3 regions of the Desulfofundulus thermocisternus DSM 10259 genome follow, and region 2 is predicted to be linked to each of the others. Evidence: riboswitches for the same ligand, from Rfam matches in the RefSeq annotation. Region 2 holds a riboswitch; each other region holds the start of a gene.
The links. Region 2 has a riboswitch for cyclic di-GMP ahead of BR83_RS17900 (helix-turn-helix domain-containing protein). Riboswitches for the same ligand answer to the same signal wherever they lie in the genome.

Region 1 (12,180 bases), on a different contig from region 2:
AACCCGTAGAACTGGGTGAACATCACTTCTCACCCGCCTCTTCACTTTTGAGCAGTTCGGCAGTAAGCGTCAAATACAACCCACCTTGGCATAATACCCAAGTTTAAGGGATAATCTTCCTATCTCAATATTTTTCATTGATACTTTAAAAAGCTCACTCAATCTGCCATTTTTAAAATTTATCTTGGGTGGTCTAACCCACCTGTTCGCCCCCTGCTTACCCTATCATGTCTCCCGGGGTCAATGCCCTTACATTCCTTCGTTCAGCATAATGGGGGCGGGTGGGGCACCGTTACTCAGAAAATTAGCTCGATGAGGAGGATTTTTTCTTATGACCAAAGCCGAACGGGAAGCGCTATGGGAAACCCGAATAGCATTCGCCAGGTGCGCAGCCGGCCTGTGCTGGACGCCTTTTTGGCGTGGCTAAAAAAAAACAGAAAAAGCAGGTACTGCCCAAAAATTCCTTTGGGCAGGCGGTTTACTATTGCCTGGGCCAGTGGGATAAACTCATTGCCTTTTTGCAGGATGGACGCCTGGAACTGGGTAACAACCGGAGTGAGCGGTCAATTAAACCCTTTGTCATTGGCCGCAAGAACTGGTTGTTTGCCAATACTCCGCGGGGTGCCCGGGCCAGCGCTATTACTTACAACATCATAGAAACGGCAAAGGAGAATGGGTTGAATCCTTTCCAGTACCTCAGCTATCTTTTTGAAAAACTTCCCAACCTGGACCCTGAAGACAGTAATGCCCTGGATCAGTTGCTCCCCTGGTCCAATTCATTACCCCCTGTCTGCAGTGCTAATAAATAAGCCAGATTATGTCCCCACCTGATTGCAAGGTGGGGTTTATTTTACGCTTACATTAATGCGGTGTTTCCCAAAACAGAGATCCAATTATGCGTCATTCATCAAATACGAAACTCTTTAGAAAGCCGTACCCGGAAACTGCCAGCGGAAACACCGATGTAGTAGCTGAACTGGCGCTGGGCTGGTACAGTCTGGACAAAGATGGCAACCTCCTGACCAAAAGCCAGACAGGGTGGCAAAGGCCGGACGGTTGGGAGAAGGTGCTGGAAGCAGCCAAGGAGTACAACCTGAAAACCGAGATGGTGGTTCACTTGACTGACGGTGACGGCACGATTTCTTCCCTGATAACGAACGAGGCTGCCATGACCAGGGCGATTAATGGTATAATGGGAGAAGCGAGGCTATACCAAGGACTAAACCTCGACTTTGAGGGTTTGGGCTACCGGGATGACGGCGAGCAGTTAAAGGTGGTACAGGGCGCTTTTACCAGGTTCGTCCTACTCTTAGCGGAACAGGTTAAGGCTGCTAACCTCACCCTGACCCTCACTCTCCACACTCCCAACAGCGCCTATAGGGGTTACGATTACAGGGTGCTGGGAAAATTAGCCGACCGGATTATCATTATGGCCTACGAATTACGGTTCTAAGCCGGAGCCGGTAAGCCTTGTCAAGCAAGCTGTCGAGATGGCCAGGGCTCTTGTTCCGCCGGAAAAGCTAGTGCTTGGAATTTCTGCCTCCTCGGAAACACCGGAGAGCATTCTAATCAAAGTGGGCATCGCCAAGCGATACGGCCTTGACGGTATCGCCATCTGGCGGTTAGGTCTGGTGACCAGTGAAATATGGGACGCGTTAAGCGCTAACGTAATACCGTGGTAACTCTGTTTGGGCTGTTGAAAATCTTTCTGCGGAAAGCGGAACGAATAGCCGGTTTGTGCGTCTGTAATTTTGGAAAAAATTCTTAAGGGAGGCTCTGTCAGTGAAGAAGTGGTTATTATACGTAATTATAACTATTTTTACTATTACTATTCCTGCTTGCGCACTAATAAAAAGGGAAAACAAGGCTGAAAACATGAATGTTCCCCCGCCGACAAATTCACAAATTACTCAACAAATCCAGGCTGCTTCTAATCCTCATTCCCAGACTCCTACCGAAAAGAAACTCACTCAAATTATTGTCAAAAGAGGTAATGACGTTTTCCCTTTTAATCCGCTCACGTTGAAAGAATCAGGCATAATCTTAGACGTGCGGGATTTGTTATGGGTAGCCCTGCGGGGCGGTGCCGGAATACAACCAGAAGTTAAACAAGTGGAGTCAAAAGAACTTGATAAAGACCTAAAAAACGGGGATAAAATGAAGGATGTCTTTTGCTCGGTTCGCCTTATTTATGAGCCATATAGGCCGAAGCAGGGAATAAATGATCTTGCTCACAAGGACTTAATTATCTATATAAATCCGGATAATGTGAATGATGCCTATTTCGGAATCCAAAACCCAGATAACCAAACTAAATGGGATCTTTACTATTTGCCCGGTTATGGACAATGGCTCAAAAAAGAGGTCGACCTTCTATTACGCTTACATACGGGATTATAAAAGTGCCTGGTCGCGTAGCAGACCAGGCACTTACTGTTAACAAAAATCGCTTAAGTTACATAGTGTATCCATCCAAGCTACTAAGTTATTATAGTAAGCGTCGTGGTCCGGGCCACCGTATCCAGCATCTGCTATAAATCGGGCACATGTATATTCACTAGGCGTAACACCTTTTATTTGGCACCAAACGAGGTAGTCAATTAGTTCTGAATAAATAGGATTAATGTCTTTATCAGCCATAATCCGGGCTTCTTCAACGTCGTCGTAGATGTCAGGTGTAGGGAGCCATCATTGTCCACCTCCTTCCAGCTTGTCTAACCTGCCCTCTACTACATAAAGAGAAAATAGGGGGGCGTTTTAATACCCCCCTACCAAAAAAAATTCTTGAGTTATTTCTGATAGTCGCTTTTACGGGAGAAGTACCGGTTTAGCTCATCCCTACCCCACGTGGTATTTGGTCGGTATCGGTAAACGGCTTCTATTATCCAGGTCACCAAATCGGAGCAGGCTTCCTCGTAACCTAGTTGACGGCTGTATTTCTTGACGATGGGAATGAAACGTTTAACGACCTGGGTCATAGCTTCCTCATTACCACTCTTCGCCAGGTCAATCAGTTCTCGGAGCTTTGGCTTTCTTTGCAAATGGTATCACCCTCTTCTAGAGACAAAAAGACCTACCACACCTTGGCAGAGGGCAGGTCTTAGACTTCTAGAGCAGCGGCAGCCAGGCTGTCATAGTGCCTGTGGGCACCTTAGACCCTGTAGCTTTACGTCCCCATTTTTCAATGGGTTTGCCCTTAACGTAGGTATTCGGTTTTCGTTGGAGAAGCGCGGAACCTTCACCTCCTTACATCCGTCTATTTATTAAGACGAATGGTAGGTCAAAATGGTACCATATACTGGAAAGAAGTCATCGTCTTTTTCTAATGTCGTTTATCAACATTCCTTATGATAGAAAAGGCAAATAACTTGTCCATCCCGTGAATATGATGGTAATAGATATGGGATTTCTTTACCAAAATTGGCTGTAGAATATTGTAGACAATTTTGGAAGCCCTCTTTTAAGTTCCTAACATACATCCTATAATAATAACATAGGAGGTGAAATCTGGTGAACGAGCTACTTACTACAAATGAAACGGCTGAAATCCTCGGAATATCGCCCGTAGCAGTTGCTAATCTCCTCCGGGATAAGAAACTACCAGGTATCAAGAGACGAGGCCCGGATGGAATTGACCGCTGGTTCATCAGACGGGAAGACGTTGCTCTCTACTGCGCCGGGTTGGCTATCTTCAATATGCTCCAGCACAAAGCCAGAATTAGAAGGCAAGCTGCGGAGGAAGGTGTCCCATTGTGAGTAGAGCCATTGGATATGTAAGGATAAGCACAGAAGAACAGACTCAGCACGGTTACTCCCTGGAAGCCCAAACCGAAGCAATAAAGAAATACTGCGAAATTCAAGGTTGGGAACTATTACGGATTTACCGCGATGATGGATACAGTGGCGCTTCAATGGAGAGACCAGCGTTGGAACAACTCCTTGCAGGCCTCCACCTGCGCCATTTCGATACGGTTGTCGTTTAGTGTATTTGCTACTATAAAACTGATCCATTTTTAGCCCCTGTGACATTGTCAAACTGATCCACCCTGGGAGCCGTGGTAGACAAAATGATACTGTGAAACTGATCCACTTTGGCGAAATTGCTACTCTAAAACTGATCCACTTCCTTCAACAATCCCCTATACTGGATGTACATTCATCCGGGTCAGGGGGGAGAAGGGAAGTGATTGAAATTAATCTTTACGAACAAATCAGGTACCTTTATGCCGTGGAAAAACTTTCTAAAAGGGATTGAAACTACCCGTAAGGTTCCTGTGCCCCCGGGCGGCGGCCCTGTTCCGAGCCTACCTATGAGGGATTGATCCGGAAAGGGGGGAAAACCTGGTCAATAGGAGGGTCGGGTTCACAATAACTAACCGTTGTTGGGTATTGTGAGCTTTTTGAGCCAGGTGAACGGGGATGACGGTAAAGGAAGGTTATAAGAAAAGATATGAAACGGGCGATACTCCCTGGGATATTGGCAAACCTGATTTTAACCTTATTCAGACTGTGACTGCAATGGCCATAAAACCATGTAAAGCACTGGATATCGGTTGCGGAACTGGTGATAATTCCATCTGGCTTGCCCGGAACGGCTTCGATGTGACAGGCGTTGATACATCGGAAATTGCAATAGGAAAGGCAGTAGAGAAAGCTTCAAAAGCCAATGTCCGGTGTACCTTTATGGTAATTGACTTCTTCACAAACAAAATTACAGGGGCGCCGTTTGGTTTTGCATTTGATAGAGGTTGTTTTCATTCATTGAATTCCGGTGAGGAACGGGAGAGCTTTGCGGAAAAGGTGGCCGCCCATTTAGAAGAGGATGGCCTGTGGCTGAGTATTATCGGCAACGCCGATGAGCGGCGAGAAGGCCCGGGTCCGCCACAGAGGACGGCCAGGGATATTGTTAATTCTGTGGAACCTCACTTCGAAATTCTTTCGCTCGTTTCCAGCCATTTTGGTTCCAACCGCCCGAACCCGCCCAGAGCCTGGGTTTGCCTGATGCGGAAAAGACGTTTTGTATAATTGGAGCCGCCGCGAGTAAAGCCGGGGCACATCCCGGAAACACTTTATCTGTACGCTGGAGGGGAGTTTACCTCCCCTTTTTATTTTCCCGTCTTTCAGCAACTTACACAGTACCCGGAGTGCATACCCGCCATGTGTTAATTATTCCCTTTTTGACCAATGGATTGATAAATCAAAGATACAAATGATATAATTTTCATTGGTGACGTATTAAATTTTTTTATGGGTTCCCTGGTTGAGCTTGCAGGGTGAATGTTCAGGGTAAAAACATAAAAGAAAGGATGAGGTCATGAAAGATATTAAGGGCACTGTGCTGGAAGTTGTTCTGGCTGTTTTACCGGTTACTGTATTTGTGCTCATCCTGCAGGCAGTGCTCCGGTTACCTTCTCTGGTTATGGCGCAGTTTTTGATCGGGGTGGTCATGGTCACCATTGGCTTGATATTCTTCCTGGTGGGCATTCATCTGGGAATGCTGCAAATTGGTGAAGCCACCGGCTCGGCGCTCCCCAGGATTGGTAGGGTCTGGATTCTGGTCCTCTTCGGTTTTCTTTTCAGTTTTGTGGTGACTGTGGCCGAGCCGGATGTCAGGGTTCTGGCCACCCAGGTGGATGCAGTATCCGGGGGAGCCATTTCCAAAGATCTTTTAATTATCTTTGTCGCTCTGGGCGTGGCCATATTTGTGGGACTGGCCATATTGCGGGTGGTTCTGGGTGTTCCCCTGCGGCATCTTTTGCTTGCCAGTTACGCCCTGGTCTTCATCCTGGCCGTGCTGGCCCCCGCCGAATTCAGGGCCGTTTCTCTGGATGCCGGCGGCGTTACCACAGGCCCGATGACGGTGCCGTTTATTCTTGCCCTGGGTGTGGGGGTTGCATCTGTTCTGGGGGGTAGAAGCACTTCCGCCGATGGATTCGGCTACGTGGCTCTGGGCTCTGTTGGGCCCATCTTATCCGTGCTGCTGCTGGGAGTGATTTATGGTTGAATGAACTTAAAATATTTGACGGTTTTGGCCACGTTCTGCTGGAGGTGGCCGTTGCGCTGGCTCCTCTCCTGCTGTTATTTTTGATTCTGCAGGTCTGGTTGCTGAAGTTCAGCAGAAGGAGATTTATTAGAGTTTTAAAAGGTTTCGTGCTGACCTTCCTGGGGTTGTCCTTTTTCCTGCAGGGCGTTTACGTGGGTTTCCTGCCCGTGGGAGAAATAATCGGGAAAACCATGGGTAGCCTGGAGTTCGGCTGGTTAATCATACCGGCTGGTTTTTTAATGGGTTTTGTAGCTACGTTTGCCGAACCTGCCGTCCGTGTGTTAAATTATGAGGTGGAGAAGGCATCGGGGGGTTATATTCCCCGGCAGGTAATGCTTTATACGGTATCGCTGGGGGTGGCCGCCTCCATTGCCCTGTCGCTGTGGAAAGTCTGGCTGGGAATTCCTCTGTGGTACCTGGTAATTCCGGGCTACGTGCTCGCTTTCATACTGGCGCGTTATTCTTCCCCTTCCTTTGTGGCCATAGCTTTTGATTCGGGGGGAGTGGCCACCGGGCCGATGACCGTGACTTTTATATTAACCATGGTTCTGGGCTTTGCCTCGGCTTTAGAGGGCCGTGATCCCTTAACCGAAGGGTTCGGGATGATTGCTATGGTAGCGCTTTCTCCCATTCTGGCAGTTTTATCTTTAGGTCTGCTCTTCAGCAGAAAGGAGAAGCAGGATGAACGCCATCATGCGCAAGTATAAGCTGTTGATAGCCGTTGTGAACTATGGCGTGGCCAGAAAGACGGTAAAGGCGGCAAAGAAGGCCGGGGCTGAAGGCGGGACCACTCTTTTGGGCGAAGGCACGGGAGGCCACAAAGTATCGGAGGTTCTGGGGATCGATCTTGAACCGGAAAAGGAAATTATTCTTATATTAATAGATGAAAGCAAGCTGGAGGTTGTTCTGCAGGCCATAATTTCTGCTGCCAGGTTGGATAAATCCGGCCGCGGGATAGCTTTTGTTCTCGACGTGAGCCGGGTGGCGGGTATCTGCCACCTGGGTGCCCCCGTTGAAATACCTGAGCAGAACCCGGGAGGAATGGAAATGGTTAAGGATGGCGAAGAGGTTTTATACGATTTAATTGTGACCATCGTCAACAAGGGTGATTCGGAAAAAGTGGTTGATGCCTCGAAAAGAGCCGGTGCAGAAGGGGGAACCATACTTTTCGGCCGCGGCACGGGAATTCACGAGAACGCCAGATTGTTCGGTATTCCTATTGAGCCTGAGAAGGAAATCATTTTAACTTTGATTGAACGTCCAAAGAGCGGCAAGGTTTTGGAAGCCATTGTCAATGAAACAGGCCTGAACAGGCCCGGGAAGGGAATTGCCTTTGTTCTGGAGGTTGAGAGGGTGGCCGGTATTAATCGCCAGCTCAACAGGATGGTGAGAAAGATGCTTTCCGAAAGTAACCCGCGTTAGTATGTTATGTATAACCACCGGGCTACCTTTATTATCAACCCTCAGGGCCGCGTAGAATACTACTGCGTGTACCCCCGGGAAGTGGGTAGAAACGTGGATGAGATCATCCGCGTTCTCCAGGCCATTCAGTATGCTGCCGCCACGGGTGAAGGTGTACCGGCGCAGTGGCAGCCGGGCCAGCCGGGGATAAGGCGGGACTTTGAAAGGGTCGGGACGATATAGGGTGACGGGAAGCATTTCTCCCGCCCGGTTTTGCGGCGGGCTTTTTTTTACTCTTCACCCGGGTCATCCAGGCCCCATCTCCGGAGAAGGTGGTTCAATTTCAAGGTGAGGTAACCCAGGACTGCCGCCACCAGGCTGGGGACGTACAGGCCGGCGCCTATGCCCGTTCCCAGCCCGGCGGTTAGCCAGATGCTGGCGGCGGTGGTGAGCCCGCGGATATGATCCCGGTCCTTAAAGATAATGCCGCCGCCAATAAAGCCCACTCCCGTGACGATCTGGGCGGCAATGCGCGCCGGGTCTCCGGGCTGGTAGGGGTTTACTCCGATTAAGGAAGTAAACCCGTAGCTGCTGATTAAAGTAAACAGGGCCGAACCCAGGCAAACCAGGGTGTGCGTGCGTATACCCGCCGGCTTATGGCTTATTTCCCTCTCCAGGCCGATGAAAAATCCCACTAAAAAGGCCAGCAGCAGCCTGGCAATCATTTCTTGCATGCGGAGCACCGGGCTTCACCCTTTAGATAAGTGTTTAACTGTATTATGATCGGCCCTGCCCGCCGGTTATGCGTGGGCCGGGTTTGAAAAAACGATGAAGCCCCCGTAATTTTCCCCGGAGGCTTCATTAGAACAAGGATGATCACTGCCAGATTTTGATGGCCACACTGATGCTAACAGCCAGGGCGGCCAGCGCAATGCCGACGGTAGCCCAGAAAAAACCTTTTATTTCTTGCCTTAGCGAGTTTATCTCCTGCCTTAAATTTGATTCAAGAGTTATCATTTCCTTCCTCAGGTCTTCTTCAACGGTTTTGATTTCCTTCCTCAGGCCTTCTTCAACGGTTTTGATTTCTTTTCTCAGGCCTTCTTCGACGGTTTTAATTTCCTTCCTCAGACCTTCTTCAACGGTTTTAATTTCTTTTCTCAGGCTTTCTTCAACAGCTTTGATTTCTTTTCTCAGGCTTTCTTCAACAGTTTTGATTTCCTGCCTTAACCCGTCTTCTGTCGAGGATAATTCTTTGCGCAATTCCCGCATTTCGGCCCGCAGGTCCCGTATTTCTCCCTGAACCCAGCTTCCCAGAAAGAACATTTGTCCGGCCTGGCGGTATTCCTGTTCATCGAAAGTGGCTGCTATTTCCCTTTTGACCTCTTCCACGGCTGCCACCTGCCTTTCACTTCCAGCATAGCAGGTAAGGGCGTTTCAGGCAAGGAAAAAGTCGGGCAGTATCACACCAATTCCTCGATCACCAGGTCCACAAAACGGAAGTTCACCGTGTCCACCAGGCCCCGGTTGGTTACCCGCAGTTCGGGTAAGACCGGCAGGGACAGGAGGGCCATGGTCATGAAGGGGGAGACCAGCGGGCAGCCCAGTTCCTTCCAGGCCCTTTCCAGGGCGGCCACCATTTCCCTCACTTCCTCCACCGGTCGTTCGGACATCAACCCGGCTATGGGGAGGGGTAAGAGGGCCAGCACCTGCCCGTTCAGCACGGCCACCATGCCCCCGCCGCATTCGGCCAGGGTGTTGGCGGCCAGGGCCATGTCGGATTCATCCATGCCTACCACCAGCAGGTTGTGGCTGTCGTGGGCCACGGTGGAGGCTACCGCACCGCCCTTCAGGTGGAAGCCCCTGACCAGGCCCAGGCCCATATTTCCCGGCCCGCCGTGCCTCTCGATGCAGGCTACTTTGGCCACGTCCAGCTCCACGGAGGGCCTGATTTCTCCGTTTTCCACCGGCATTTCCACCTGCCTGTGCAGGGTTCCCACTTTGGCCTCAATTACCTCCATCACCCTTACCAGGACCCTGTTCCCCCGGGCGGCAATGGTAAAGTCGCCGGCGGTCAGCTGCCGCCGGAGGTGCACCGAATGGCGGGTCTTTTCCGGGTATGCGTAGGGTTTCAGGTCGAACAGCATCTGCCCATTTTCGGCCACGATCACCCCGTCCACCATTACCCGTTCCACCTTCATTTCCGCCAGGTCGGGGATGAACAGGATATCGGCACAGCGACCGGGGGCAATGCTGCCCAGGTCGCGGCTTACCCCGAAGCACTGGGCGGTGTTGATGGTGGCCATCTGGATGGCCCGTACCGGGTCGATCCCTTCCTGAATGGCCCTGCGCACCACGTGGTTCAGGTGGCCCAGGGTGAGCAGGGTTTCCGGGTGGGTGTCGTCGGAAACCAGGATGGCGTAACGGGAATCCAGGCGGTTTTCGGTGATACTTTTTATGGTTGCCCTGACATCGTGCCAGGCCGAGCCCTCCCGCATCTTGGCGTACATGCCCAGGCGCATGCGGGCCAGGGCGTCTTCTTTCCGGGTGGACTCGTGGCAGGAAGAAATGCCCGCGGCAATGTAGGCCTGGAGTCCGGTTTCCGTTTCCGGGAGGGAATAATGTCCTGTGACGACCTTGTTGGCTTTAAGGGTGGCCTGTATCTCCCCGTGCACCAGGGGGTCTCCCGCCAGCACGCCGGGGAAATTCATCATTTCGCCCAGGCCAATGATTCCCGGCCAGGTCATGGCCTCGCGGACCTCTTCCGGGCCGATGCTGGCCCCGGCGTCCTCAAAGCCCGGGGCAGCCGGAACGCAGGAGGGCATGGTGGTAAACACTTTTAAGGGCAGCCCGGCCCCTTCCTCCATCATCTGGCGGATTCCTTCCATCCCCAGTACATTGGCAATTTCATGGGGGTCCATGAAGATGGCGGTGGTGCCGCAGGGGACTACCGCCCGGGCGAACTGGGTGACGGTAACCATGCTGCTTTCCACGTGTATATGGCCGTCCAGAAAGCCGGGCACCAGATAACGACCCCCGGCGTCGATTACCCGGGTATCCTTCCCGATGGTATGGTCGGCCCGGCCCACCAGCACCACCCGGCCGTGTTTAATGGCCACATCCAGGCCTTCCTGGATTTCGGCGGTATGCACGTTCACCACCCGCCCGTTTTTAATTACCACGTCGGCCGGTATTTTCCCCAGGGCAGCCAGGGACAGGTCGGCGGTAATTTCCCACAGGGGGCGCCGGTTTGGTTGGTAAAACATTTTTTCACCCCGCAAAAATGAAATGATTCCCCTCTATATTTACCGTGTGTGAGGGAATAATACCTGCAGGCAGGGCGAAAATTTTGTCAAAGTCAAGCTGCAAGGGGGGGTTTTTTTGTCGGCAGAAAGGGATGAGATCCTGACCCGAAAGGTTCAGGAAGTTCTGGATAGCGATGTGCGTACCAGGGAATATGGCTTAAAAGCTGATGTGGTGGACGGTAAGGCGCGCATTACCGGCATTGTGGATACCCTGGCCGAGAGGGAGCAGGTGAGCCGCATCGTTTCGGCCATTGAGGGCATCCGGGCGGTGGAGAACGGTGTGGCCATAAGTACCGACGGGGCCATTACCGATGATGATGTGGCCTTCGAGGTGGGGGAGGAGCTGGATGCGGCCGGCATTAACCGCCGCCATGTGGGGGTAAAATCCGTTAAGGGAGTGGTTTTTCTCCAGGGGCGGGTGGACAGCCCGGAAGAAATTGAAGCGGCCAGGGCCGCTGCCGCCAGGGCGCGGGGAGTGAAGGAGGTAGTCAGCCAGCTCAAGCTGCGTTCCCCTGGAGGTTATGACGATGAGAGCCTGGAGGCAATTTTCCACCACCAGGTGAACAACGACCGGGAAGATGAGGGAGAGGCCAGAATATTTTAAGGGGGATAAGTCCGGAGACATATCCCCCTTTTTAAACTTCATTAATCCGGAAGAGGTGAAAAACCGTCTTTTTGTCCCATCCCATATCCCAGGGGCAGTGGTAGCGATCCACCGTGTGGGCGTTAACCAGAGGGTACCCGTGGGAGTCCGTCCCGACCACAATGGCAAAGTGCTCGATGTTCCCCTTTTCTTCGTACCCGATGACATCACCTTTCTGCAACTCCCTGACGGCCCCCCGCGGAAATTTGTTTGTCGGCTGGTTCAGCTCCGGGAAAGTGCCCCGGGCGATCAGCCGGGCGCGGCCGCTGTACAGGAGCCAGCTGGCAAAGGCCTCGGTCTGCACCCAGGCCCGGCTGCCCGAACCACCGCCCTGTTCGTACCGGTAGTACCAGGTTCCATCCATGGGGAGCTTGCCCCCTTCCCGGTCTCCCAGACACTGGGAGACAAAATTGGTGCAGTCCCCGCCGTTGCCGTTAAGATCCCGATAACGGGGATTGTACTTGTGGTTGTTGCCCGCTCCCCAGGCCAGGCCGGCATACTTGTCCGCGTACCGGACTGCCCCCTCCCGGTCAAAAATACCTCTGGAGCGGTTCCGGCTGGAACTGGATTTTACGGGCTGACCCGGGCAGGCAGCGCCGTCGGCGGGGGTGGGTACGGGTACCAGGGTATCGTCACCCAGGCCGTCGGTATAGAAGTCCTTCTGGATCAGCCACCGGCCGTCCTTTTTAACCAGTTCCATCCAGTGACGGGTGCCAATACCAAAGCGGTTGACCACGGGAGTATCGGGATATACGTAAACCAGCTGGAGGGTGTGGTGAACCACCAGTTCC
Region 2 (6,936 bases):
ACTGGGACAGCACTACTCAAACGATAAGTGCTACGGACGGGAAAACTTCTATCCGGCTCCAGATTGGCAACAGAACCGCCTATCGCAATGAAAACCCTATCACCTTGGACGTTCCCCCGCAAATTCTGGTCGAAGTTTAAAACTTTCAAATTAAAACCTCCCGGAAATCAAGGGCTCCGGGGCAATAATTAAAGACGTACCACTACATTTTCCTTCATTTTACAATAATGAGGGTGTGTGGTAATCATCGGAAGTCCGAGCACTTTGTTTGCAAGTGCCGTCACCGTCGTTTTTGATTTCAGCTACCTTTAGGGGTGGCCGGATTCCCAGTGCTCTGAATGCTTCATATGCGTTGCCCACCAGTTCCGTGCGGCATAGGTACTTGTCTTCCCCAATACTGAGTTCCACTGCTTTTAACTGTTGCAGGTCCCTGAGCAGGTAAACGTACTCCAGTTCAACTTCTTTTTCTGCCAGTTTTCTCTGTAAAGCCGATTCCAGGACCAGGGCCAGGAAACAGACCATGATGTGTCCCCGGACACGGCTGTCTTTCCAGTGGTAGACCGGGCGCAGGTCCAGACTGGATTTCATTTCCCGGAAGGCCCGCTCTACACGCCAGAGGTCTTTATAGGCCAGGGCCACTTCTTCGGTACTGAGTTGAGAGTTGGTACGCAGGACGTACTTGCCATCATACCGGGCTTCTTCTTTCAGGGCTTCCTGATCTATACCCACCACGGCGTCTTTGTTAAGCAATAGATACCGGCGGTAACCACGGTTGCCCACCAGCGATTTGATTCCGCCGTTTTTAAGCTGTTCTTCCAGCTTCCGGCACATTTCCTCCCGGGCCTTTTTGTCGTGTTCGGCCTGGACGGGATTGTGGCAAACGATGTACCGGTCAGCATCGTACCAGACTTCTTTTACTTTCAGGTTTCCTTTGACGGTCCGGTACCTGCCGCCTGTTTTGAGTACTTCGCCGACGTCTTTGACTTTACGCATGCGCATACCCACAATATATTCGATGTGATTTTTGTCCAAATGTTCCAGAATATCCTGGCTGACCATGCCCCGGTCGCCTACAAAGACGACCCGGGTCAGTTGAAACCGTTCGCGGACGTCGGCAATGGTTTGACTGAATGTGTTGACATCAGCTGTATTGCCGGGAAAAACCTCATGGGCTATAGGTATGCCGGCACGGGTCATTACCACGCCGACCATTACCTGGATTCTGTCCGGTCGATGATCTTTGGAGTGGCCGTAACGACCCAATTCCTCTGGCCCTCTGCCTTCAAAATATGTGGATGTGGTGTCCCAGAAAATCATGTCCACTTCCAGGTCGAACAGGTTTCTGGTGCTGTCAAAAAGGTCCAGTTCTATCCTCTCTTTATATTCGGCCAGAAAATCAAGGGCACGGTAAAAATGGTGCAGTTCCAGCTGGTCAAAGGACGGCCGGTAAACTTCTTTGAGCCATTCATTAACGCCCCGTTTGGAAAGCGGGTCGCTGATCCGGTTCAGCACCATGGCGTAGACGGCCTCAGCCAGTTGGCTGCAGGTGTATGCCTGGGAGAAATGGCGTTTCAGGATAAAGTCCAGGCCAAGTTGTTCCCACAGATGCCGGAAAATTAAATCCAACCCCCATTCCCTGGCACTGTGAACCATCAGTTTATCAGCTTCGGCCTGTATCCATTTCGTTTTTGAGAATTTGGCCAGGCTGGCAATGAGCCGGTCAAGGCAGCCTTTCTGAAGTTCGTCGATGCGGCCCAGGTTGGCCACCACTTTCTGGCGCACTTTGCCGTACTCCCTGACGGCTTCGACTATCTGGACATAGGTTCTTTTTGAGCCGTCCTTGTTGGTGAAAGTTTTTGTTCTGGCATACATGGCATAGATATTATACCATGTTAAGGCAGGTTAGAAAAACTAAATATTTACAGACGTGGCACTACACTTTTGCAATTTTTAAGTATTCCGCTAACTAAGACCCTCGATTTTACTGGGTTTCCAGCTTCATTGGAAATGTATGGGGCGCTAATGTTTCAAACTTGAGTCTGGGCGGGAGAACACTGATACCGCTCCGGTTCTTCGGCGAAGCCTTCAATTGTAAGGTGGAGTGGGATGACTCGATTAACGGGGTGAGAATTACCTCCCCACCCAAAGAGATGACGGTAATTGGGTTCTACGCCTTGGGCGACAGCAAGACCAGCAGTTGGACCAACCTCTTTGGGAAACCTTACCCGGAAACGGACAGAGGAAATACCGATGTGGTAGGCAAACTGGCGTTAGGCTGGTATAGTCTGGACAAAGAGGGTAACCTCCTAACCAGGAGCAGGACTGGCTGGCAGAGGCCGGACGGTTGGAAGAAGGTGCTGGAAGCGGCCAATAAGTATAACCTGAAGACCGAGATGGTGGTTCACTTGACTGACGGTAACGGCACCATTTCTTCTTTGTTAAAAGATGAGGCTTCCATGACGAGGGCGGTTAGTGGTATAATGAGAGAAGCGGTACTATACCAAGGAGTAAACCTGGACTTTGAGGGTTTGGGCTACCGAGATGACGGTGAGCAGTTAAAGGCCGTGCAGGAGGCCTTTACCAAGTTTGTCCGCCTCTTAGCGGAACAGGTGAGGACCGGCAACCTCACACTGACCCTCACCTCACTCTCCACGCTCCCAACAGCGCATATCAGGGTTACAATTACAAGGCACTGGGAGAATTAGCCGACCGGATTATCATCATGGCCTACGACTACGGCTCCACGCCGGAGCCGGTAAGCCTTGTCACGCAAGCTGTGGAGATGGCCAAGGCTCTTGTCCCGCCGGAAAAACTGGTACTTGGTATTTCTGCTGCCTCGGAAACACCGGAAAGCATTCTAACCAAATTGGGTATCGCTAAGCGGTACAGACTTGACGGTATCGCCATCTGGCGGTTAGGTCTGGTAACCGGTGAAATATGGGACGCATTGAGGTCTACCGTAATACCGAGGAGGCAACTCCGTAGTGCGAGCAGCGGAACGTAGTCAGTGGCTACGTCTATGCTTTATGGAGAAAAATGTCAAGGGAGGTTTTGTCATGAAGAAGAAGTGGTTGTTATTCCTTTTGCTTGTGGTACTTCTGATAGCCATTTTACCAAGCAGTGTTATGGCAGCCCAACCAATTACTGTAACTTTTAACGGTGAGCAGCTCCAGTTTGATGTCCCGCCACTTCTTGAAAACGGACGGGTACTGGTACCACTTCGAGCTATTTTTAAGGCGTTAGATGCCACCGTAAATTGGGACGGTACTACTGGTACAGTAACGGTAACTCAAGGCAATAATCTTGTCAAACTAACCGTTGGTAAAAGCACGGCCTTCAAAAATGGAGTTACAATAGAACTTGACGTACCACCTAAGGTAGTAGAAGGAAGAACATTAGTACCTGTAAGGTTCGTTTCAGAAGCAATGGGAGCAAATGTACGGTGGGACGCAGAAAAGAACGAGGTTATAATTGCCTATTTGAAGGGTTTATTGTCCAATTCGGCTTTTAGAATAAAGAGTTTCGTTGAGTGGGCCGAGGCAATTTATAGTGGCGAACCTAATCCTGAGTCTGCCAATAAATGGATAGCAGAGCAAAATAGACAAGTTGAAGGATCATATAAAGCTATCCAGAATCATTATCAGTTTTTCAGAAAGCAATGGGGTAATCAAATAAATAACGATAGTTTATTGCAGGCAGTTGACAATAATTATCAGCAAGCCGTTAAGTATATGAGTTACCATACAGTAGTTAACGCTATTATTTTTGACCATCCTGATGCCTCCGATCAACTTCAAAAGATAGCTGAAGCTTTCCTGGAATGGTCAAAGTTGGATATAAGATAAATACCGCAAAAAGATTCCTGATAAACAAAGGAGAGCGCACCATATTAACGGTGCGCTGGGAGTTTTTAACGGATGTCAAGGTTTATATTCTCGTTGTAATAAGCATTATAGGTAGTTACTGATATCCACGGTTGCCCAGAAGGACTCGTTTCATTTGTTGCTACGCAGTTAGAAGGAGTCGCATTAACAAAAGTGGTAGGCGTTCCAACTAGCGTGGTTGTCCACCGGTTATTGTTAGCGTTAGCCGAGCCCCCAGAAGGTACCAATAAGGTGGAGACACGTCGAACTTTTTGTCCAGAACCGTCGTATCTAATTCCATTAACTGTAAACTCGTTATAATATAAAAGTGTACCGCTAGAACTATAGACATAGCATTTAATATAGCCGTCTTCAGCAGCAATTAATAGCCTATATGTCGAACCTGGACTAAAGGTATAACCTGATATCCACTGCCAATCGCTCCCACCTACATAAATACTACGGTAGATACCATATTGTGTACTATAGCCTTCAGATGGTTTTAATCCAAAACCAAATTCAAAGTCGAAGGTTGAGCCATCACAGCCGAGGTATTCATACAATGCAGCACCTGTTCCCAGAGCTACGTCACTCAGTGACGGTAAAGTAATTGTTGCCTCGATTTTCCGATAACCAGTCGAGGAAGTCTTTATCCTGCGGTAAGCATAGTCATAGGGCATAAATGTTCCCTCCTAACTTAAAGATTTACGAAACAAGACATTCTACTTCCGCCTCTGGGTATGGGGTCGTCCGTCCTGGATGAGGCTCTACTTGGCGGTGGGCTCGTCCAGGACAAAATGTTTTCTCAACTTTTTCAGCGCTCGCTCTTTCATCTGGTGCACTGCGGGTTGTGACATTCCGAGTTCTGCAGCTACCTCCTGCTCTGTGTGTCCCTCCAGGATCGTTGCCTTGATGACCTTCTGCTGCTGCGGCGTTAGCAACGAGAGGGCTTCCTGGAGGAATAGCGAATCCTCTACTGCGGTAAGGGTGTCACATATGGCGGCTACGGTATCGAGCCTCTCTGTTTCTTCATCTTCGGCGTCTTGGCTGAATAGGTCGTTGAGGATTAGCAGTTCGCGCTCCCGTAGCCGTTTTTGCTTTTTCGCTAGCCTGATAGCCTCGTGACGCAGGCCGGTTATAAACCAGGCCATAATCCGGGCTTCTTCAAGGTCATCTTCACAGGCGTCAGGTGTAGGAAGCCATCACTGTCCACCTCCTTTCAGCTTGTCTATCCTGCCCTCTACTTCATAAAGAGAAAATAGGGGGTCATTTTAATAACCCCCTACCGAAAAAATTTTTTGAGTTACTCTTAGTAACCGCTCTTACGTGAGAAGTATCGATTCAGCTCATCCCTACCCCACGTGGTATTTGGCTGGTAGCGGTAAACGGCTTCTATTATCCAAGTCACCAAATCGGAGCAGGCTTCCTCGTAACCTAGTTGACGGCTGTATTTCTTGACGATGGGAATGAAACGTTTAACGACCTGGGTCATAGCTTCCTCATTACCACTCTTCGCCAGGTCAATCAGTTCTCGGAGCTTTGGCTTTCTTTGCAAATGGTATCACCCTCTTCTAGAGACAAAAAGACCTACCACACCTTGGCAGAGGGCAGGTCTTAGACTTCTAGAGCAGCGGCAGCCAGGCTGTCATAGTGCCTGTGGGCACCTTAGACCCTGTAGCTTTACGTCCCCATTTTTCAATGGGTTTGCCTTTAACGCCAAAGTATTTAGTTTTCGTCAAAGAGCGCGGAACCCTCACCTCCCTCAACCTGTCTATTTAATAAGACGAATGGTGGGTTAAAATAGTTCCATATACTGGCAAGGAACTCATCGTCTTTTTCAGACACCTTTCGTCAAAAAATCTTTCGGTTTGATGAAAGGGTGAATAACTTGTCCATCCCGTGAATATGATGGTAATAGATATGGGATTTTTTTACCAAAATTGGCCGTAGAATATTGTAGAAAAATTTGGAAGCCCTCTTTTAAGTTCCTAACATACATCCTATAATAATAACATAGGAGGTGAAATCTGGTGAATAAGTTACTTACTACCAATGAAGCGGCTGAAATTCTCGGAATTTCGCCCATTGCGGTCGCTAATCTCCTCCGAGACAAGAAACTGCCGGGTATCAAGAGACGAGGCCCGGATGGAATTGACCGCTGGTTCATCAGACGAGAAGATGTTGCGCTCTACTGCGCTGAACTAGCTATTTTCAACATGCTCCAGAAGAGAGCTAGGGAGCAGCCTGTGGAAGAAGGTGTCCCATTGTGACTAAGGCTGTAGGCTACATTAGAGTAAGTACAGAAGAACAGACTCAGCACGGCTACTCTCTTGAAGCTCAGGCCCAAGCAATCAAGAAATACTGTGAGCTTCAAGGATGGGAGCTTGTAAGGATTTACCGGGATGACGGCTACAGCGGTGCTTCTATGGAGAGGCCTGAATTGCAGCAATTACTCGAAGACATTCACTTTGGAAAGTTCGATGTCGTAGTTGTCTGGAAGCTAGATAGGTTGAGCCGCAACTTAAAAGATACCCTCTACCTCCTCGATGACGCCTTTGAGAAGAACGGGATAGGTTTCACCAGCATACAGGAACAGTTTGATACTACCACAGCTATTGGAAAAGCTGTAATGCAGATAATTGCTTTTTTCGCTCAACTGGAAAGAGAAATGATTACCGAAAGGATGAAGATGGGAAAGTACCAAAAGGCACGGTTGGGTCAGTTCCCGGGTGGTCATGTCCTATACGGCTACAGGAAAAACCCAGTGACCGGAGAGTTCGAGATTAATGAGGAAGAAGCAAGAATTGTCAGGCTGATTTATCATTGGTACGTTTACGGTGACGAAACAGGAAAACCACTGGGAATGGAGGCTATTGCTGATAAGTTAACACAGATGGGTGTCCTTCCTCCTTCCGCTGTCCGTGGAGTTCGTGTCGGAGTCAGAGGAAAGAGAGGCCAAAAAGGGGAATACGTCAAGCACTGGTCAAACGCTACTGTCAGACAGATTCTTACTCATCAGGCATACATAGGTAAGAACTACTTTGACAGGGATGGTAAGAATGCCGAACCAGAC
Region 3 (12,180 bases), on a different contig from region 2:
GCCAGGGCCATGGACGACGCCCGCTTTACCGTGCAAGTGGCAGCCCTGTTAATCAGGCCGCAGGAAAATTAATGCGGGGGATACCTGGAGGTATCGCGGCGTCCATTATTGCCTCGCCAGCAGAATTTATTGAGTTCTGGATCCGGCTTGCCCAAAAAACTAGATCAAAGGAGTTATTTCCTGCCTATGAAAACCCATACCGATCAGTCTGAACTGCAAACACCCGCCATTGCCGGGGGTAGGCCCGTGCGGGAAACCTATCTCCCCTATGCCCGGCACTGGCTTGAAGAGGACGACATCGAAGCCGTCACCCGGGTGCTGCGGGGTGACTGGCTGACCACCGGCCCCGTCCTGGCCGAATTCGAAAAGCAGTTTGCCGCCCGGGTGGGGGCCCGTTATGCCGTGGCCTTCTCCAGCGGGACGGCGGCCCTGCACGCGGCCTGCTTTGCCGCCGGCGTGGGCAGGGGGGACGAAGTGATCACCAGCCCCATCACCTTCGTGGCCAGCGCCAACTGTGCCCTCTACCTGGGGGCGAAGCCCGTCTTTGCGGACATAGACCCGCGCACATACAATATCGACCCGGCGGAAATAGAAAAAAAGATCACCCCGCAGACAAAGGCCATCATTCCCGTGCATTTCACCGGCCAGCCCTGCGATCTGGACGCCATTCACGCCCTGGCTGAAAAGCACAACCTCGTGGTTATTGAAGATGCCTGCCACGCCCTGGGGGCGGAATATAAAGGGCAGCCCGTGGGCTGCCTGAGCGACATGACCGTTTTCAGCTTTCACCCGGTGAAGCACATCACCACCGGGGAAGGGGGGATGGTGACCACCGGTTCCGACGAGCTGTACCACTGGCTGCTGCTCTTCCGCAACCACGGCATCACCCGGGACCGGGAATTCATGGTGGAGGACCACGGTCCCTGGTACTACGAAATGCTGGATGTGGGCTTCAACTACCGCCTCACCGATATCCAGGCCGCCCTGGGTTTGAGCCAGCTGCGCAAGCTGGACCGCTTTGTGGAGCGCAGGCGCGAAATTGCCCGCACCTATAACGAAGCCTTTGCCGAACTGCCCGGGGTGGAAATCCCCTACCAGGCGCCTTACGGCCGCTCCTCCTGGCACCTTTACGTGCTGGCATTAAAGCTGGAGCTTCTGAAATACGACCGGCGCCAGGTGTTTGAAGCCCTGCGGGCGGAAAATATCGGGGTGAACGTCCACTACCTGCCCGCCTACCGCCACCCTTACTACCGCTGGCTGGGGGACCCGGACAGCTGCAGCCTTTCCGGGTTTTACTGCCTGCGGGCGGAAGAATTTTACGAGCGGGCCATCACCCTGCCCCTTTTCCCGGCCATGAGCGACAATGATGTGCAGGACGTCATCACGGCCGTGCGCCGGGTTATGGCCTGGGCGCGCAAATAAAACCATAATCGACATTCTTCGACTAAATGTAGCAGTTGCTCCATGCTTTGTGCCAAAAAGCGCAAAGAGGAGCAATTTTTTTATGTATTTTTAACGTATTTTTTCTCTTTACAGGAGGAGTTTGGGAAAACGTGTCAAATAAATTACCACTTAGTTACCAAAAACTTGCCACATAATTACATTGCTTTGATATCACCTACAAGGGAACGATTTTTAACCCAATGACAAGTTAATAATCCCTTTTTCACACTTTTTATCGCACATTGTCCAGGGGCAAACTTCACCGAAAGGGAAGGGCGCAAAGCTGCGGGCCTACAGCGGGCTTCCCGCCACGGCAGCCGGGCTGCGACAATGCAGTACTGCTTCCCGGCCCCGGTGCCGGTTTTTTGGTGCTTTAAGAAAAATAAATAACCCCTCTTCCAGTTAGAAAAATTTACCTGAAACTGGAAGCAAAATCATCACCCTTACACTCTTCTACAGAGCTAATACAGAAATGGCGCTTTTGATTATGGGGGTGGGAGCGGCCAAAAGACAGAAATTTTTAAAGCGCTTACGGAAAAGCGAGGTGGCGGTTTATGGATCTTTTCGGCAGCCCCATTATAGTGGCGCTGCAGAAGCAGCTGGACGCATCGGCGCTGGCGCAGAGGGTGATTGCCCACAATGTGGCCAATGTGAACACGCCGGGATTTAAAAAATCCTCCGTCAGCTTTACGGAGGAGCTGCGGCGGGCGCTGGGGGAGGACGCCCTGCCGCTGGTCACCAGCGACCCCCGGCATTTCGGGGCCCCGGTACCGCTGGCCCGGGTGGAACCCACGGTGGTGAAGGAGGAGGGCACCACCATGGGTTACAACGGCAATAACGTGGACATTGACCAGGAGATGGTGAACCTGGCCGCCAACACCCTGACGTACCAGGCTGCCGCCCGGGCGCTGGGCGACCGCCTGTCCCTTTTGACTTACGTCATCCGGGGGAGGTAACAGACGGTGCCTCTATTAGATGTATTCGGCATTAGTGCTTCCGGCTTAACAGCTTCCAGGCTGTGGCTGGATATTACGGCCAACAATATTGCCAACCTGCAGACGGCGGGGCGGCCCAACGATCCCCTGAACCCGCCCTACCGGCGGAAAGTCCCCGTCTTTGCCGAAAAGCTGCGCCGGGCTCTGGACTCCCCGCCCGGCCAGCCATCCCTCGATGCCGCCGGAGTAAGCGTGGCGGCGGTGGTGGAAGATCCCTCCCCGCCCCGGCTGGCATACGAGCCCTCCCACCCCCTGGCCGACCCCCGGACGGGGTACGTAGCCTATCCCAACATCAACATAGCCAACGAAATGGTCAGCATGATTGCCGCCACCCGGGCCTACGAGGCCAACGTCACGGTTTTGAACGCAGCCAAGGACATGGCCCTGCGGGCCCTGGAAATAGGCAGGAGCTGATCTTCAAGCACAGGCTTATCCATTCATGCTGCTGACGAAAGGAGAACTCCTCAGAATGCAGGTTTTACCCGTTTCCTTTCTTTCCCCTGAGCCTGCGGCGGCCCGGTCCTCTAAACAGGATGCTGCCGCTGGTGCCGGCGACTTCGGCCGTGCCCTTTTGCGGGCCCTGGAAGAGGTGAACAACGCCCAGGTGCGGGCCGACCGGGTGGGCTTGGACTTCCTCACCGGACGGGTGCAGGACCTGCACCAGGTGACCATCGCCATGGAGGAAGCCCGGATCATGATGACCCTGGCCGTGGAGGTCCGCAATAAAATTGTAGAAGCCTACCAGGAAATATCGCGCATGCAGGTTTAAGGAGCTGTGCAGTTGATGGACCCCAGACAGATCCTGGCCCCCGTCAAGGAGCGGTGGCAGGCGCTGCCCCGGCCCCGGCAGGTCCTCCTGGTGGCTGCCGCGGCCGGGCTGTTAGCCACGGTGATTTACCTGGCTGTGCTTATCACCCGGCCGGTATATGCCCCCCTCTTCACCGACCTGGAGCCCGCTCAGGCGGGTAAAATCGCCGAAGAACTGAAAAATATGAAGGTTCCCTACCGGCTGGAGGATCAGGGTAAAACCATTGCCGTGCCGGAAGATCAGGTTCCCAGCGTGAGAATAGAGCTGGCCAGCAAGGGGGTGCTGGCCGATACGGGGGCCGGGTGGGAGCTTTTCGACCAGCAAAAGTTTGGCGTTACCGATTTTGAACAGCAGGTCAACTACCAGCGGGCGCTGCAGGAGGAACTGCGCCGCACCATCACCAGCCTGGAGGAGGTGGAGCAGGCCCGGGTGCACCTGGTGCTGCCCCGGGAAAGCCTCTTCCTGGACGAGCAGGTGGAGCCTTCCGCCTCCATAGCTTTGAAGCTCAAAAGCGAGCTCAAGCCCGAGCAGGTGAAGGGCATCATGGATCTGGTGGTGGGCAGCGTGCAGGGGTTGAAGCCGGAAAACGTACACATCATCGACATGGAAGGCAACGTCCTGAGCGACGATCTGGCCCTGTCCGACGAGCGGGCCAAGCTGACCCGCCTGTCCCTGGACCAGTACCAGGTGCGCCGGCAGTACGAAAAGGAACTGGAAACCCGCATCCAGCAGATGCTGACCAGAATCCTGGGGCCGAACAAGGCGGTGGCCATGGTTACCGCTGATCTGGACTTCGACCAGCGCCAGACCACCACCACCACCGTGCAGCCGGGGCAGGTTTTAAGCCAGCAGACCGTTAATGAAAGCGGCTCGGGCACTGGCACGGGTGGCGCACCGCCGGAAACTTTTCAACCGGGAAGCAGCATTCCCGCCTTTACCGGCGGTAACTCCCAGTACCAGAAGCGGCAGACCACCACCAATTACCAGCTGGGCAGCCAGCAGCAGACCCTGGTGGCCGCACCGGGGACCCTGCGGCGGCTTTCGGTGGCCGTGGTTTTAAACGGCAACTACAGCGCGCCCCAGCTGCAGCAGGTCCAGGACATGGTGGCGGCGGCGGTGGGCCTGCAGCAGAACCGGGGAGACCAGATCAACGTTTCGGCCATGCCCTTCGACACCTCCTACCTGGACCAGTTCCGGGAGGAAGGGCCGCCGGCCCCGGTTGTGCCGGCCGTGCTGAAAAAATACTGGCCCGCGGCAGCGGGAGCGGCCGGGCTGGGTCTCCTGCTCCTCCTGATCCTGTTCATCCGCCGCCGGCGGCGGAGGTACGTGGAGGAAATGGAGGAAGAGGTGCCGCAGGCTCCCGTGGCCGCCGCGTACGAGCCCGGGCCGGAGCAGCCCGCGGAACAGCCCGGCAGAACGCAGCGGATCCGGGAAATGGCCCGGGAAAGGCCCGCCGAGGTGGCCGAAATTTTAAAGTTGTGGCTCAAGGAGTAGGTGCGGCAGTATGAACGGGCGGTTTACCGAAAAGCTTACCGGCGTTCAGAAGGCGGCTATCGTGCTGATAGCCCTGGGGGCAGAACTGTCCGCCAAAGTCCTGAAGCACTTCCCCGATGATGAAATTGAAATGATCACCCAGCAGATTTCCATGATGGAAAGCGTGCCCAGGGAAGTGCAGCAGGTGGTGCTGGAGGAGTTCCTGGAAATGAACAGGGCCAGGGAATACCTGATGCGGGGCGGCTACAAGTACGCCCGGGAGGTGCTGGAGAAGGCCCTGGGCCCCCAGCGGGCCGAGGAGATCCTCAACAAGGTAACGGTGGCCATACAGAAGGTTCCCTTCAGCAACCTGCGCCGGACCGACCCCAAACACCTGCTCAACTTCATCCGGGACGAGCACCCCCAGACCATTGCCCTGATCATCACCCACCTGGTTCCGGAGCAGGCGGCCCTCATCCTTTCTTCCCTGCCTCCGGAGAAGCAGAGCGATGTGGCCCGGAGGGTGGCGGTGATCGACCGCACGCCCCCCGAGGTAATCAAGGAAGTGGAGGGCGTGCTGGAGAGGAAGCTCTCCATGGTGGTCCAGCAGGACCAGGCGGTGGGCGGCGTGAAAGCTCTGGTCAACATTTTGAACCGGGTGGACCGCAGCACCGAAAAAACCATCCTGGAGGAGCTGGAAGTATCCGACCCCGAACTGGCCGACGAGGTGCGCAAGATGATGTTTGTGTTCGAGGACATCGTCAAGCTCCACGACACGGCCATCCAGCGGGTGCTGCGGGAAGTGGATACCAAGGACCTGGCCAGGGCCATGCGGGGGGCCAACGAGGAAGTCAATGAGCGCATTTTCAAGAACATGTCCCGGCGGGCGGCCGAGATGCTGCGGGAGGAAATTCAGTTCATGGGGCCGGTGCGCCTGCGGGATGTGGAAGAGGCCCAGCAGCGCATAGTGCAGATCATCCGCCGCCTGGACGAGACGGGCGAAATCATCATCGCGCGGGGTGGGGAGGATGCCATCATCATTTAGGATCATCCGGGGATTTGTTTCCGGCGGTGAGGACCCCGTCCTTTTGGTTCCCCGCTACCATTTCCCCGTGCTGCCCCTGGAGGGGCACGGGGAAGGTAACGGCAACGGTCAGGGGCGGGCGGCTGAGGAGAAAGCCCGGGCCGAGGGCGAAAAGATCCTGGCTGAAGCGAAAAGGGAGGCCGAAGGCATCCTGGCCAGGGCGCGGCAGGAGGCGGAGGAGCTGGCCCGGGAGGCCGCCGCCCGGGCCCGGGAGGAGGGCCTGCGGGAGGGGTGGGAGCAAGGCTACCGGGAGGGCCACCGCCGGGCCATGGAAGAAGCCGCGGCCGGGGCCCGGGCCCTGAGGGAAGAAGCCCTACAGGTGCTGCGGCAGGCTGAAGAAATCCGCCGGGCCGCCCTGGAGAACCTGGAAGGGGAGCTGGTGGCCCTGGCCCGGGAGATGGCCGAAAAAATTGTGGCCGCCCAGCTGGCCGTCGACCCCGCCGTGGTGCTGAACATTGTGCGGGAAGCCCTGGATGCGGTCCGCATCAGGGAGCAGGTGGTCATTTATGTAAACCCGGGGCAGAAAAAGCTGGTGGAGGACAGCCGGGAGCAGCTGCTCCCCGTCCTGCCCCCCGGTACGGCCCTGCACGTCATCGGCGATCCGTCCGTAGAGCCCGGCGGGTGCCGCATTGAATCGGGCGACGGCAGGGTGGACGCCACCCTTGAAGCCCGCTGGCGGGCCCTGGAGGAAGTATTGAGGGAAGCGGGGCTGCAGGTCGCCGGGCGGGAGCAGGCGGGTACATCATAGTTCTGGCAGTTGTCCGGTAAACCATAGTTGGTTGGGAAGTGGGGATAATGCAGGCATCCTTACCCCAAATCGACCTGGAACGCTGGCGCCGCCGGGTGCGGGCGGCCAAACTGCTGCGCCCCACCGGGCAGGTGGTGCGGGTCATCGGCCTGACCGTGGAGGCACGGGGGATTGCCGCCCGCATCGGTGAGATCTGCGACATCCACGTGCCCGGCGAAGCCCCGGTGGTGGCCGAGGTGGTGGGCTTCCGGGAAGACGTCACCCTGCTCATGCCCCTGGGGGAGCTGCGGGGCATTTACCCCGGCTGCAGCGTGGTCCCCCGGGGCCGGGGCCTGATGGTGGCGGTGGGGGACCACCTCCTGGGGCGGGTGCTGGACGGGCTGGGCCGGCCCATGGACGGGCGGGAGCTGTCCTCCCCCGACCAGTCTTACGTGCCTGTGGACAGCTCTCCCCCCAGCCCCCTGTCCAGGCAGCGCATCGCGCAGGTTTTTTCCACCGGGGTGCGGGCCATCGATGCCTTCCTCACCTGCGGCCGCGGGCAGCGCCTGGGTATTTTTGCCGGCAGCGGGGTGGGCAAGAGTACCCTTCTGGGCATGGTGGCCCGCTACAGTAGCGCCGATGTAAACGTCATCGCCCTGGTGGGGGAGCGGGGCCGGGAGGTGCGGGACTTCATTGAAGGGGACCTGGGCCCCGGGGGCCTGGCCCGCTCGGTGGTGGTGGCCGCCACCTCCGACCGGCCGGCCCTGGTGCGGGTGAAGGCCGCCTTTCTGGCCAGCGCCATCGCCGAGTATTTCCGCGACCGGGGCAAAGACGTGCTCCTGCTCATGGATTCGGTCACCCGCTTTGCCATGGCCCAGCGGGAGGTGGGCCTGGCCATCGGCGAGCCCCCGGCCACCCGGGGCTACACCCCCTCGGTTTTTGCCCTGCTGCCCCGGCTACTGGAGCGGTCCGGCATGGGGGCGGTGGGGTCCATCACCGCTTTTTACACCGTGCTGGTGGAGGGGGACGACCTGAACGAGCCCATTACCGATGCCGTGCGGGGCATCCTGGACGGCCACATTGTGCTGACCCGGGAGCTGGCCGCCCGGAACCACTACCCGGCCATCGATGTGCTGCAGAGCGTGAGCCGGGTGATGCCGGAGCTGGTGGGTGCGGAGCACCTGGCCCGGGCCAGCCGGCTGCGGGACCTGCTGGCCGCCTACCGCCAGGCGGAGGATCTGATCAACATCGGCGCCTACGTGGCCGGCTCCAACCCCCGGGTGGACGCGGCAGTCAGGGTGTACCCGGATTTGATGCGGTTTTTGCGTCAGGACATGCACGAGCACAGCAGCTTTGAAGAGGCGGTAAGGGCCCTGCCCGACCCCGGTTAATGCGGCCGGCTCACCTGCGGCGGGAGGTCGGCCGTCCAGGAGCGGTAGGCGAAAGGCCTGCAGGGGCGAGCACCATTACCAGGCCAGGGAGTGACTGCACATGCGCAAGTTTCGTTTTCATCTCCAGCCGGTACTGCAGTTCAGGGAGAAAAAGGAGGAACAGGCCATCCTGGCCCACTCCCGGGCTAGGCGGGAGTACCTGGCCCGGGTGGAGGAACTGCACAGGGCCACTGGCCTGCTGGAAGAGAGCCTTGCCGGCGGCGGCCCGGGGCCGCTGCGGCCCGAGACCGAGCTTCACCTGATGCTCTGGCGGGAACGGCTGGCCGGCGAACGGGACCGCTGCCGGGAGGAAGTGGAAAGGGCCAGCGAAAGGCTCATGCGCTGCCGGGTGGAAGCCTTTGAAGCCCGGCGCCAGAGGATGATCCTGGAGACGCTGAAGGAAAAACAGCTCCAGAACCACATCCGGGAGGAAAACCGGGCCGAGCAGAAGGAAACGGATGAGCAGGGGCTGCGGATGTTCTGGCGCCGGGAGGGGAAGCGGTAGCCGCCGGCCTGCTCCGGCAGGAGGAAGGTGGCGGCTCCGGATAAATGGCGGAGTCCCGGTAAAGGAGGTGAGAAGTCATGGAGATCAACGCGGTTTCCGTAGCACCGGAAAGACCGTGTTCCCCGGGCGGCACTGCTGACGGCACACCCGCCTCCGGCGCGTTTCTTGCCCTGCTTTTGCAGTTGCTGGGCATAGCCGGGGAAGGGCCGGTCACCCCGGACCCGGGCGGCGGCAACCCGGTCTGGAATCCGGGAGAGGCCGGCACCCCGGGGACGCCGGCCGGCGTTTTTCAGACCGTTCCTGCGGAAAAGCTGCCCCTTTCGCCCCCCGGGGATGCTGGTATTATGGAACCTCTGCTGCCGCCCGCCGGCAGCGTGGAGGGGCCGGGCGAGCTTGAAGAAGGCGGGGGCAGAGAACAGTTCACCGGCGGGCAGGAGGTCCTCCTGGCGGCCCTGCTGAACTTCTGCGGTATGATGGAAAATAAAATGCCTGCGACTGTACCGGCAGGTGCTGATGCGGGGGGCGGGGAGGGGAACAGCCCGGCCGTTGACTCCTTGAGCCGGCTCCTGGAGGCGGTGGTAAATCCGCCCGCACCGCCGCCGGAAGCCGGTCGCGGGGACGGTCAAGCCGGGCAGCATACGGATGCCGCCGTTGTGGAGCTTAAGGGGCCGGCCCTGCCGGAATTGCTGCAGGATGAGACTCAATCTTATGATGCCTTCCTGAAGGAAAGGATTCTTCAGTTGCTGAGATGCTCGGGAATTCTCGAACCCGGTCGGGGCAGCAGGGCGGTGGACAGCCAGCAGCCGGAAGTCAGACAGCCGGGGGTGCCGGAGAACCTCGGTGAGGTTGTGGTCCACCTGGTCTACCGGCAGGGGGATGTGAGCGCCCACTTCCTCGCAAGTAACGCCGCCGCCGGGGACGCCATTGAAAGTGCCCTGCCCCAGCTGCGCGAGGCCCTGGCCGCCCAGAACCTGCACCTGCAGAATGCCTCGGTTTCGGTGGGGGAGGAAGGCGGCAACCCGCGCCCGGACTATAATACTGTCCATGGCAAAGCGGTGCCCGCATTCGATCACGGTGCAGCAAACCTGGAGTTTAAGAATGCGCGGGTACCGGTTGATGTGGTCCCACAAAGCACAATCCCGGGGGGCAAACCGGATTCCGATATAGTGGAGGCTCCAAATACCCGGGGCGGCGTGGTGTCCCGGCAAATCGCACAGGATACAACTTCTTCTCCTCTCATGAACCGTAATGACAGCGCCGGCACCCCGGGCCACAATCCGGCGCAGTACCAGTCAACCAATCACAGCGGAGACGGAATTACCGGAACTTCCAATAATTTGTCCAATCCAATAATACAACGGGAGAATGTAAACCTGCTGCAAATGCCGGCTTTAATCGGCCGGGTGCTGCGGCAGGCCGTAGCCAGGCATATCGAGGGGCAGACCCACCTCTGGTTCAAGCTTGAACCGGAGCACCTGGGTGAGGTTATGGTCCGCCTGGTCTACCGGCACGGGGATGTGAGCGCACACTTCCTCGCAAGTAACGCCGCCGCCGGGGACGCCATTGAAAGTGCCCTGCCCCAGCTGCGCGAGGCCCTGGCCGCCCAGAATCTACACCTCCACAGCGCTTCGGTGTCGGTGGGACATGAGGGCGGTCTCCCGCCCCGGAGTGATTACCAGCAGCCGGGATATAATTACGGGCGGCAGTACAGCGGTCCGGGTGTGGATCCGGAGGGCAGTACCGGGCAGGAACAGCCGGCAGATCCGTTGCCGGGCGGGATCAACTTTTTCGTGTGAAGGTGGGATGTAAGATGGAGGTAACTGCGGCGAACAGTATCTACTATAACCCCCAGGACAAACTCCAGCCGGTCAAAAAGGAACTGGACAAGGACGCTTTTCTGCAGATCATGGTGGCCCAGCTGCGCTACCAGAACCCCATGAGTCCTGTAGATCAGAACCAGTTTATGACTCAGATAACGGAAATAACAGTTCTAGAACAGATCATGAGTCTTAATAAAAATATGGAATTATTGTTAAGAACACAGGAGCTTTCGCTAAGTGCCAATCTGGTAGGGAGGCAGGTGACGGTGACGGGTGAGGACGGCGTTGAAGTTGAGGGAACGGTGGAAAAACTCTTATTTAGCGAAAACGGGGTAAAACTGGTGATTAATGGGGCTACTTATGACTTTAACGCAATAAAGGAGATCCGTGGTTAAATGGATATCAGGATAAAGGAACTATTGCCTGAACCGCTGGTCCTCCCGGTTTCCAGGGAAGGCCGGACTGAAAGGCAGGACGGGACGTCCCGGCCGGGTTCTTTTAAAGAAGTGCTGCGCCGGGAAATGGACGCGGTCCCGCTGAAATTATCGGCCCACGCCGAAAAGCGCCTGCGGGAGCGCAACATCACCCTGAAGGAAGCCGACATGGAAAAAATCAGCCGGGCAGTGAGCCTGGCCGCCGGCAAGGGGGTGAGGAATTCACTGGTTATCTACCACGACCTGGCCCTGGTAACCAGTGTGGAGAACCGCACGGTGGTGACGGCCCTGGACCGCCGCTCCGGGGCGGGGCGCGTTTTCACCAATATTGACGGGGCCATAATCGTCGAGTAACGGCTGGACCGCAAGGGGGCCGTATTGCCGCTGAACGACGGAGGCGGATGATTAAAAGGAAGGTGTTAAGATATGATTCAAGCAATATATTCCAGTTTATCCGGAATGCTCAACCATCGAATGCGAATGGATACAATTAGTAATAATATCTCAAATTCGAATACAACTGGTTTTAAGACGTCCATAGCTACGTTTCAAGATGCTCTATATCAGACTATGCGTGCGGGTACCGCTCAGAATAATCCTCTTCAGATTGGTGCGGGTGTAACATTAGCAAGTGTGATAACCAATTTTGCCCAGGGACCGCTGCAAGCTACTGGCCGACCATTGGATCTGGCTATTAATGGCAACGGTTTCTTTGGGTTAAAAAGGGAAGGGGACGATACAATTTATTATACTAGAGAAGGCACTTTTTATCTGGATAAAGACGGATATTTGGTTAACCCGAATGGTTTGAGATTAGTTCAAGAAGATGAGAAAGAGATAAAAATTGACACTAGCAAGCTTATCGATTCAATAAGAATTACTAACGACGGCGAAATTAATGTCAAGTATGGTGATGGTAGTGAAGGCGATAAGCCAGTTATAGGTCTCTTTAGTTTTGTTAACCCCAATGGGTTAACAAAGATTGGTGGAAATTTGTACGTCTATGGTGAAGATACACAGGATAATCCTGCAGGGCAACGGACACAGGGCAGGCCGGGTAAAGATGGTTTTGGCACCATTGAATCGGGTAGCCTGGAAATGGCAAATATTGATATGGCATATGAGCTCGTTAACTTAATCATGACACAGCTAGGGTATGAGGCTAACGCAAAAGTCTTTATAACATCAGATGAGGTGCTTAAGGAAACCATTGATTTAAAACGGTAAATTTAAACATAGGGGTGTGAAGTAATGATACGTTCGCTTTTTTCTGGTGTTTCCGGAATGAAATCGCATCAAATTCGGATGGATGTAATCGGTAATAACATTGCCAATGTTAATACAGTAGGTTTTAAAAGGGGGCAGGTTAATTTCCAGGATACACTTTACCAAGTGTTAAAAGGTGCAGGCATATCAACTAATCCCGTTCAGGTAGGGCTTGGTGTTGCTGTATCGAGTATT

Region 1: linked by a shared signal. The riboswitch ahead of BR83_RS15950 (helix-turn-helix domain-containing protein) and the one ahead of BR83_RS17900 (helix-turn-helix domain-containing protein) in region 2 are both predicted to bind cyclic di-GMP.
Region 3: linked by a shared signal. The riboswitch ahead of flgB (flagellar basal body rod protein FlgB) and the one ahead of BR83_RS17900 (helix-turn-helix domain-containing protein) in region 2 are both predicted to bind cyclic di-GMP.

Annotation. Positions count from the first base shown of each region.
Region 1 is NZ_JMLG01000027.1:15,335-27,514, reverse strand. Features, by position in the region: partial or broken gene BR83_RS0112630 (ATP-binding protein) at 1-23, opposite strand, end outside; partial or broken gene BR83_RS15965 (IS66 family transposase) at 379-809, shown strand; partial or broken gene BR83_RS17300 (stalk domain-containing protein) at 905-1,682, shown strand; gene BR83_RS16490 (hypothetical protein) at 1,783-2,400, shown strand; gene BR83_RS15950 (helix-turn-helix domain-containing protein) at 2,790-3,041, opposite strand; cyclic di-GMP riboswitch class I at 3,116-3,205, opposite strand; gene BR83_RS0112605 (helix-turn-helix domain-containing protein) at 3,511-3,756, shown strand; gene BR83_RS17885 (recombinase family protein) at 3,753-3,983, shown strand; gene BR83_RS0112595 (class I SAM-dependent methyltransferase) at 4,420-5,025, shown strand; gene BR83_RS0112590 (DUF1538 domain-containing protein) at 5,315-6,004, shown strand; gene BR83_RS0112585 (DUF1538 domain-containing protein) at 6,001-6,750, shown strand; gene BR83_RS0112580 (P-II family nitrogen regulator) at 6,725-7,465, shown strand; gene BR83_RS15945 (peroxiredoxin) at 7,472-7,687, shown strand; gene BR83_RS0112570 (MgtC/SapB family protein) at 7,735-8,178, opposite strand; gene BR83_RS16485 (hypothetical protein) at 8,321-8,833, opposite strand; gene ade (adenine deaminase) at 8,905-10,707, opposite strand; gene BR83_RS0112555 (BON domain-containing protein) at 10,823-11,350, shown strand; gene BR83_RS0112550 (amidase domain-containing protein) at 11,382-12,180, opposite strand, start outside.
Region 2 is NZ_JMLG01000041.1:578-7,513, reverse strand. Features, by position in the region: gene BR83_RS0113905 (copper amine oxidase N-terminal domain-containing protein) at 1-140, shown strand, start outside; gene BR83_RS0113900 (IS1634 family transposase) at 220-1,872, opposite strand; partial or broken gene BR83_RS16130 (glycosyl hydrolase family 18 protein) at 2,040-3,004, shown strand; gene BR83_RS0113890 (copper amine oxidase N-terminal domain-containing protein) at 3,057-3,845, shown strand; gene BR83_RS17235 (hypothetical protein) at 3,911-4,543, opposite strand; gene BR83_RS16125 (sigma-70 family RNA polymerase sigma factor) at 4,631-5,014, opposite strand; gene BR83_RS17900 (helix-turn-helix domain-containing protein) at 5,173-5,418, opposite strand; cyclic di-GMP riboswitch class I at 5,493-5,582, opposite strand; gene BR83_RS0113875 (helix-turn-helix domain-containing protein) at 5,894-6,133, shown strand; gene BR83_RS16515 (recombinase family protein) at 6,130-6,936, shown strand, end outside.
Region 3 is NZ_JMLG01000015.1:29,671-41,850, reverse strand. Features, by position in the region: gene BR83_RS0110775 (HEPN domain-containing protein) at 1-72, shown strand, start outside; gene pseC (UDP-4-amino-4,6-dideoxy-N-acetyl-beta-L-altrosamine transaminase) at 187-1,422, shown strand; cyclic di-GMP riboswitch class I at 1,685-1,773, shown strand; gene flgB (flagellar basal body rod protein FlgB) at 1,998-2,399, shown strand; gene flgC (flagellar basal body rod protein FlgC) at 2,406-2,852, shown strand; gene fliE (flagellar hook-basal body complex protein FliE) at 2,908-3,207, shown strand; gene fliF (flagellar basal-body MS-ring/collar protein FliF) at 3,223-4,740, shown strand; gene fliG (flagellar motor switch protein FliG) at 4,751-5,764, shown strand; gene BR83_RS15730 (FliH/SctL family protein) at 5,748-6,551, shown strand; gene fliI (flagellar protein export ATPase FliI) at 6,599-7,921, shown strand; gene BR83_RS15725 (flagellar export protein FliJ) at 8,022-8,465, shown strand; gene BR83_RS0110725 (flagellar hook-length control protein FliK) at 8,543-10,261, shown strand; gene BR83_RS0110720 (flagellar hook assembly protein FlgD) at 10,276-10,680, shown strand; gene BR83_RS0110715 (TIGR02530 family flagellar biosynthesis protein) at 10,681-11,073, shown strand; gene BR83_RS0110710 (flagellar hook-basal body protein) at 11,146-11,946, shown strand; gene BR83_RS16440 (flagellar hook-basal body complex protein) at 11,971-12,180, shown strand, end outside.